2 regions of the Acetobacter sp. JWB genome follow, and region 1 is predicted to be linked to the other one. Evidence: riboswitches for the same ligand, from Rfam matches in the RefSeq annotation. Region 1 holds a riboswitch; the other holds the start of a gene.
The links. Region 1 has a riboswitch for cobalamin ahead of DS739_RS10970 (DUF2147 domain-containing protein). Riboswitches for the same ligand answer to the same signal wherever they lie in the genome.

Region 1 (4,405 bases):
GGAATTGTTGTGCAGCGTAAGAAATGGGCAGTGCATCCATAGGATATGGCTGTCTGCGGGGAGACCCAAGATCTTCCACCGCAGGATCTGGCCCGCAAACCCCCATCATGACTTCTGCCTGATAGTAAAAGGGTTCCAGATCATCGTAAGTCAAGGCCCAATCGCGGCCCTGACCGTAACGTGTTTTGAGTTCAAAGTCTGATGGTAGGTAACGCCATGCGCACCCAGCCCAGTGCCATGTGGTGCCGCCCATCATACGTAAGTAAACCTGCTGATAGGCTTCGGCATTTGGGCCGGAGGTATGCAGATACTCGTTAGGGGTTTGCTGATCAGGCGGATGCCGTGCCCAAGGCACAGCCGGGAATGGCCCCTGATAAGAGGGTTTGTTTTCCAGATTGCGGAAGTTTTCTACAAAATGCTGGCGGTCAACACGTGGGCCAGCTTCCAGCACAATGACGGAAATACCGGCGCGCGCCAGTTCGTTGGCAATAGAACTACCTGCAACGCCTGATCCTACGATCACAACGTCGGCTGAAAGATTTTCTTCGGAGGGCATAAAGCGGGGTATCCCGTAAGATCAGGTCGGTTCGATAACAAGGGCGGAAGCAGAAAGTGCAGGGTGCCCTTTTGGGCGTGCAACTTCTGGTGGCTTGCTTGTCCAGTAGAATGGGCCGCCTGTTGCATAGGTTTTGGGGTAAACGGCATCCTTGGTGATGTCGAACATCAGGGCGGAGCGGTAAACCACCACTTTGCCATCCGCAATACCTCGGTACCAGCCGGTTAGAATTTCGTGGATGACATCTTTAAGTTTGGGATCAGATTTTTCTGCTGCATGAGCAAAGGCAGATGCCGTCGTAAATTTTTCTCGCTCTAGTAGAGTATGCAGGGCGTTAAGTTTATCCTGTCGATCGGCATTGGCATGCACGATATTGGCATATAGGGCCGCACCAATCTGGGGGTTTAGCGTATCTCTATCTGTCAGTCGCTGGGATATCTGCATAAAGCGAGAGAGGTCTTCAGTGTTTGGTGTAGTAGGCGCGGTATTAGCAAGCGCCGCACCTGTTGTGCCTGCAACAGAAAGACCAATACCACCTAAAAGCACATCCCGACGGGACATGCGCAACAGTTTATTCAGGCGCATGGCGTTAGGAGATGAACACCACTCCGCCACAGGCTGCCCCTCGTGCGTTTGTCTCATTCTTCGGATTCTCCCTACAAAACCGGGCTCCGCATTGTCAGAATGAAACATTGCGGAGAAATATCGAGTTCAAAATTACGGGTAGTTTTATAGGGACGGCCTGAGCTTGCAAGCTGTTGTAATGGAATAATAGGTTATTTCATGCTTCGTTGAAGCAGGTATGCTTAGGGGTTAATGTGGCAGTTGTTGCCTATACGGCCATGAAACGGCTGCCAGGTATCGGTTCTACCAAAGAGCTCCAAACCTAAAAAACCATGCAGTTTCAGGGCACCATCGTCCGCTATCCATATAATGGCATCGTAAGTATTTTTGCTCTGAGGATCAAAGATATGACCTTTCCAGTGGTCATGCCGGTCTTCCATGGGATGGAAGCCTTTGAGCATCTGAAGGTTACATTCTGTTTTTCTACGGCCAGAAGCTTCTTCATCTTGTGTTAGGTTTAACCCTACAAGGTTCCCACACATTTTATCGCCACAGGTGTGGATATTGAATACGCCTTTACCGTCTTCCGTAATCCATCGTCCGGTTATGGCTGGTGTAGGGGTGCTTTCTGCATGAGCGTTGGAGGGGATATTGCTCCATGCAAGAAGCAGTGCTGTTAAAAATGAGCTAAAGGCATGTTTATGCATGTTACTGCCTGTTTTGCCGCTGCCGGTTCATCCCGCCCGGTATGATGTGCCTGATGGAGGCAGGTCTCCTGGCTTGGGGATATGGTATGTTAGACCTTTTACCTTCCCAGCCGTGTTTATCGGCCAGTGGCTAGCCGTGACCGGCAGCAGGTCAAACCTCCCCTTACAGTTGCGGGAGCAGCTGCCGACTATAAGATTCTGCTTCAATTTAAGGCAGAAATCCGTACACGGCATTCCCTTTCAAGCCGCTTGCGCAGCACCATCCATCTGTTTGAATATATATTCTAGCAATAAGCAGGTTTGGTGCCAGTATGAGAAAAGCAGGGCAGGTGAGATGTTTTTGCGCCTCGCTTTGCCTTACAGGGCAGCAATAACCTTAAGCCCTGCCAGAATAGCATTGGGAATAACCGAGGTTTCTCCGGGGCGCATCATGTACTCAAACTCGGATGTAATAACCAAGCCCGGTGTGACAGGAATGCCGTAATATGCTTCCAGAATTGCAGAATGTGTTTGTGGCCCATTGATATAGGGGCCAAGGGGAACGCCCGCAGCTTCCTGCATATGTTGCCCATAGGCCAAGCGTGGGCTGAGTTGGTAATAGGAATACATGACGCCCAGACGATCCAAAGGCCGGTGGGGGATAATACCCAAAAGGGAAGCCCCTGCGTAGAACTCATTTGAGAATGTGGAGTTACTTGGCGTGTTATGAATGAAGCCAGCTAGCACATATCCGCCAGCCATCTGATGTTCGCCATGGCTGCGATACACCATCTGGTCTGCCTCTATATAAAATGTATCACGCGGTTTGAGTTTGTGCGGATGCACAGAGCCCGCAAAAGCAGCGGGAATGGTGCCAACCATATCGGGGTAAGGAGACGTGTCATGCCCAAAACCGATTTTGTAATGGCCCGGAAGCTTGCGCGTGCCAAAAAATGGTTCCCACGTTAACTCAATGGGAGTTTGAATACCTGTATAAGGCTCATCGCCCCATGCCCAACCTGTATTGTCACGTGCTTTGGGGCCTATGCGATAAATACCAGTGCGCAGGATAAGATCATGTGTTGGCCGAAAGCGCACTGTGCCTCCCCATGATGTTTTGGGGTAAACGCTCCAACCTGCCGGTTCTCGTATAGCCATGGGTGCAGAGCACATGGTCATGAATGTGCACAGTAAAATAGAAGTAGAATAGGTATGTGTAAGTGAAATGCGTCCGACATTGATATTGATACGGTTGTGGAGAAAAGATTTTTCTAGATACAGATCGGCAAGGCGGGCCGCTGCGGGGCCGTGAATACTCCATACTTCTGTAAGAAGTACATTTCTTTCCCCAACATGATCCCAGCCGACTTGTCGGCCTTCACGGTTCATAACAATACCATGCAGGTACCACCCTTGTAGCGGATTCCAACCGGTAAGCTTGCCGAGATCAAACAACATGCTGGCACGAATTTCATGCGTGTAATCCATACCTTTTGAAAGACCACCAGCAAGATTGGCTATACCTTCACCTTTATATGTTAACTCAAAGGTAAAGCCGCGTTCGCTTAATCTGTCGCGCCAAGGTTTAAGGCCCGGAGCCAGATTGCCAAAGGCCTGTTCAGCAACAAAATACCCCGCACTGATATCCTGCCTGCGTAACGCTGTATTATTATGGTTTAACAGATAGGAAAGGCTTTCAGTATCAAACAGGGCGTCCAGACGTTCTTCAGCTATCGGGCGTTTGTGTTTTTTTGGTATCTCGGCGTTAACGATAGGTTTTGAAGAAAATTCAGGTTTCTCAAAAGACTTGGTGGTTTCATTCTGTTGAGCGCGCGCAGAGGTAGCGTGAAAAGCAATATCAAATGTGAAAAGAACTGTCCCGATATAAAGCAAGCGAAGAACGGATAAACATTCTTGCTGGTAGCGTGATGTTTTTTGTTCTGAATTTGAAATGATATAAGTTGAGGGCATTGCCCGATCCTCATGGCGCAAGAACGACCATTGCGTACAAGTGGCATGCAGCAACGGCGCATCTCTGAAACAAGGGGAAAGAAATACAAAGATTCAAAGGGAAAGGCGGCTGGGTGCTTTCTCTTTAAAAAATAGATTTTGTAATTTTAGCAAACATTTTTTAGATCTCACGTTTCTTTTTGTTTTTATTATCGCGTATTATGGAAATTAAATTACAATCAAAAAGATTCAAGGATTTTTTTCTGTTATAACGAATACTCAAGAAAAAGTTTACAAAATTACACTGTTACAACAAGGTTTATTCTCAATTACAAATACAAGAAATCCGTAGGCGGCCAGAGGAGCTACCTACGGAAAAGAGGTATCAGACTGAAGGTGTTTTTGTAATTTGTGGTTGCGTGTGCAAGGCCTCATGAAGTTGCGTATCATCCAACGCATTTTCCCAGCGTGAGACAACAATAGCAGCAACAGCATTACCAACCAGATTGGTAAGGGAACGACATTCAGACATAAAACGATCAATACCCAGAATAAGCGCCATGCCACCCACAGGCACGCTGGGTACAACAGAAAGTGTGGCAGCCAGAGTAATAAAACCAGCGCCTGTTACACCAGCAGCACCTTTGGA
Region 2 (4,405 bases), 290 kb from region 1:
GCACCCACAAAGTAGATCAGCAGTGCAGAAACAATCAGACCGAAAACAGCCCAAGGCAGAATGGCGCGAACCGGAATGCTCTGGCCCGCTGCCGCAACCGGCATAGCTGTATGAACAGATGTGTTCATGATGTTGTATCCTTTATTTAACAGAGCCCACCGTAGCAGGCACAAAAGAGTTTGAAACAGAACGTCATGGTTTGGTCGGCCCTCATCATAGAATGACAAAGCCTAACAGCAAGGGCATTCCGAACACGCCTGCTGCTCCCCCGCCCCTAGAAAGTGATATTGGAGTGGAGCCCGAAGATGGCTTCGTTCCCGACGAGGCGGTTACCTGTCCAGTCTGTTACACCGCCAGAGGGGTGCCAGACATACTGGAAGTCTGGCTGCATGACCCACCAAGGCGTGACCTGCGCCTGATAGGTGAGTTCCAGATGGTTTTCATTACCCTGCACAGGCGCACCAGAGTTACGGTCATACCGCCGCTGGCCAGAAGAAGCCCGGCCAATGCCCCAGCCCAGACCCACCGTATCATTGTCACGCCCCTTGAACGGAGCCTTGAGGTTGATACCCGCATCAATGGCAAAGCTGATCATGTTCCGATCCCCACCATTACCCGTGGCGCGTGCAAAGACACCCACAGACTGCGGAGACTGGAGCGAGGGCCGCCAGATCATCTGGTCAATAATGCCATAGACCATCCAGTTGCCCCGATCCCACCGCGGAATGCCCGTGGTGTCAGCCGCACTCCCCAGTGGCTTGCCCTGATTGTTGTAACGATAATCAGGGAACTTGGCGGTATCGTAATACCCACCCAATTTGTAGATACCTGGCAGGCCGGGATCCTTGGTGACATGTGACATGTCATCAGGCTGGGGGTTGAGGGCATATTGCAGTTCGGTAATCAGCAGGGCGCCAGTGCCCATGTTGAAGTTGGCGCCATCCTCATCATGGGTATTCTGGTTGGTGGGGTCTGCGCTGTTGCCCCCGTTTTGAATACCAAAGGAGTTGTTGCGGTTGCCCGGCGGGTTATCATCCGCTGCGGCAAACATGAAGGTGAACTTATCTGTTGGACGGTAACGGATACGGATGGCGGGGGAAGAGAGCGGCCAGGATGGCCCACCCGCATACAGGTTGACCGATGGCGCCATGGGCCAGCCGAAGTTGGAGTTCAGATACAACGCCCCGTAATCACTGATCAGGAACTCGGTATCCAGATCCTGCTGCCCGATCTTGACGTCCAGCTTGCCATCCAGAAAAGACTGTTGGTACCACAGCTCGAACAGACGGGTGGAACGATCGGCCTCAAACCCGCTGACGGGGTTGAAGTTGGCCAGATGATCCTGCGAGATAGAGCGTCCACGCAACTGAAGGGCGCTGACATTGAACGTGCCGCCCTTCAGGCCGATCAGCTTTTCCAGATCCACTGTCAGGGTAGGCATGGTTACCCCATCATAGGCAGGGCCGGTGCCTGATCCACTGGCGCCATCAGCCCCCGAGGCCGAGCCCCCCGTGGCGTTGCCCCACAGCTCATCTATTTCCTGAATGTCAAAGCTGATACCGTGTTTGGCCATCCAGTCTCGCGCGCCCCACATGTTGCCCAGCAGGTGGTCGCTCATGTCGGGTGTGTCATCGCCCTTTTTCTCGGCAGCCGCATCTTCGGATGCGCGTTGGGAATCCCGCACCGTGGCCGGGTCAATCTGTTCAATCAAAGGCCCAGAATTGCCTAACCGACGACGATCCTGCTCAATCTGCGTCTCCTCACCATGCGCTAAGGCAGGCAAGTTGCCCAACACACCTCCGGCCAGAAGCAAGCAATGCAGAGAATACGGAAATTTCTTCCAAGTTCTGTTTGTAAAGATAGGCATTGTTACGCTTCACCGTGCAGCGTGAAGGCAAAACAACAGGAAGAATTAACGGAAAAACCTGCCAAAGGCAGAGGAGTAAGCATAGTACACTATCCACCTCCGATTCCCTCGCCCGGCGGTTAAACAAGACAACAACGGCAGGTCTCCTGACTTGCGGGTCATCGCACGTTACTCAGCCTTCCCGATGCTACCATCAGTGGCTGCCACTTTAAAGCGACCAAGGAGTAATATGCTCTCCGCCTACAGTTGCGAGGGCAGTTGCCGACTTGGTTCTGATACAGAACCTCCGGCATTCCCTTTCAAACCCGCTTGCGCGGGACCGTTGCAAGATGGCGCAACCCTTACCTTATTTTTGCCTCACATTTCAATCTTTGCCTGAATTGCATGGATAACTCTTGCCAGCAGCCGCATTTTAACCCACCAGTTCCTCCACACTTTACCCCTGACTGGCGGCTTATGGACCAACGATACCGCATTCCACCTCTTGCCATGCTCAACGCCTTTACGGCGTTTGCACGCACAGGCGGAATTAGACGCGCCGCAGCAGAGCTGCGTGTGGATCACGCAGCCATCAGCCGCCATATTCGAGATCTGGAAAATATTCTGGGCACCCCTTTGCGGGATAAGGAAACAGGCACCCTTACATTAGCAGGCCACACCTATTATTCCCGCATAACCCCACTATTAGAAGAACTGGCCACAGCTACGGCAGATATTCGCAACCATACGCCGCCCCTTACCATTACCTGTGCGCATGGTTTTGCTTACCATTGGCTGCTACCACGGCTTTCCACTTTTCGGCGCGCACATCCTCAACTAGAAATTATGCTACGCCCGGTAGATGCCAACACGGCGTTCCATGTTACCGGCGTGGAAACAGATAATCATGCTCATATCGGCTATGTGCGAGATGATGCGCCGTTAGCAGAACCCCGCAACACACGCAGCATGATTATTGCCCGGCCTGATGTTTTTCCGGTAGCTGCCCCCCTCTGCCTGACAGAACTGGGAGGACAGCCTCGCACAACAGCAGATTTACTCCGCGCACCCTTGTTGCAAGAAGAAGATGAAGCCGAATGGAAACTTTGGTTTCATGCGCAGAATGTTGCCTGCACAAAACTGCCTGCCGCAACGCGCCTTTGGCAGGCCCACATCACACTGGCTGCTGCCCGCGCGGGAGAAGGAATTGCTTTGGGCAATATTTTCCTGCTGGGGAATGATCTTGAAACAGGCCATCTGGTGCGGGTGCAACCAACGCAAACCCCACTGCGAGAAGTGGCTTTGGGGGCTTATCTTCTGCGCGCGTCCACAGCCACGTGGGAGAAAAAATCCCTCATCACATTCCGAAACTGGCTTTTGGAACAGGTGGAACTGGAAACACAGAACACCCCCTCTCTGCCCTAATGGCAGCTAAGCATTGTGCGGAACGGTATATGTGCTCTGAAAGAGCGGTGACCTTTTATCACCACAGAGGCAACAAAAAATCTCCTCCCCCTCCTGTGTGAAACATTTTACGGAACAGAAATAACTTTGCCCGCAACATAGTTCCCGGGAGCCCGTATTAATGGCCACGAATAAAGACCTTCTGAACCGCCGCACCCATGCTGTGCCACGCGGTGTTGCCACCTCCACCCCCGTTTTTGCAGATCGCGCAGAAAATGCTGAACTATGGGATGTGGAAGGCAAACGCTATGTTGATTTTGCAGGCGGCATTGCCGTTCTGAACGTTGGCCACCGCCACCCAAAAGTGATGGATGCTGTTAAAAAGCAGCTAGATCGCTTTACCCACACAGCTTTTCAGGTTTCTGCTTACGAAGCCTATATTGAGCTGGCCGAAAAGCTGAACGCCCGCGCCCCATTTTCTGGCGATGCCAAAACCATTTTCTTCACCACGGGTGGAGAAGCAACAGAAAACGCCGTAAAAATTGCTCGCGCTGCAACGGGCCGTAACGGTGTCATTGCGTTCTGCGGTGGCTTCCATGGCCGCACACTGTTAGCTTCTGCGCTTACGGGTAAAGTACTGCCTTACAAAGCACCTTTTGGCACGCTACCGGGTGAAGTGTACCACATCCCCTTCCCCGATAATCATGACATCACGGTGGAAGACAGCTTGAAAATGCTGCACTTCCTATTTGCGGCTGATATCTCCCCCAACAATGTAGCTGCTATTATTATTGAGCCCGTGCAGGGGGAAGGTGGCTTCCGGGTTGCCCCTACAGCACTGCTCAAGCAGCTTCGCGCTATTTGTGACCAGCACGGCATCAAACTGATTGCCGACGAAGTGCAGAGTGGTTTTGCCCGTACTGGCAAGCTGTTTGGAATTGAACATTCCGGCGTAGAACCAGATCTGGTGTGCATTGCTAAATCTCTGGCAGGTGGTTTTCCACTTTCCGGTGTGATTGGCCGTGCAGAACTGATGGATTCTGTTCCTCCGGGCGGTTTGGGCGGCACATATGCAGGTGCCCCTCTGGGTTGTGCAGCAGGTTTGGCCGTGCTGGACATTATTGAGGAAGAAAAGCTGCTTGACCGTGCCAATAA

Region 2: linked by a shared signal. The riboswitch ahead of DS739_RS12315 (carbohydrate porin) and the one ahead of DS739_RS10970 (DUF2147 domain-containing protein) in region 1 are both predicted to bind cobalamin.

The regions. Positions count from the first base shown of each region.
Region 1 is NZ_CP030871.1:2,315,412-2,319,816, reverse strand. It holds gene DS739_RS10980 (GMC family oxidoreductase) at 1-556, opposite strand, end outside; gene DS739_RS10975 (sorbitol dehydrogenase family protein) at 578-1,249, opposite strand; gene DS739_RS10970 (DUF2147 domain-containing protein) at 1,363-1,827, opposite strand; cobalamin riboswitch at 1,868-2,106, opposite strand; gene DS739_RS10965 (carbohydrate porin) at 2,185-3,777, opposite strand; gene dctA (C4-dicarboxylate transporter DctA) at 4,142-4,405, opposite strand, start outside.
Region 2 is NZ_CP030871.1:2,604,806-2,609,210, forward strand. It holds gene DS739_RS12310 (CbtB-domain containing protein) at 1-128, opposite strand, end outside; gene DS739_RS12315 (carbohydrate porin) at 275-1,867, opposite strand; cobalamin riboswitch at 1,986-2,206, opposite strand; gene DS739_RS12320 (LysR substrate-binding domain-containing protein) at 2,324-3,271, shown strand; gene gabT (4-aminobutyrate--2-oxoglutarate transaminase) at 3,432-4,405, shown strand, end outside.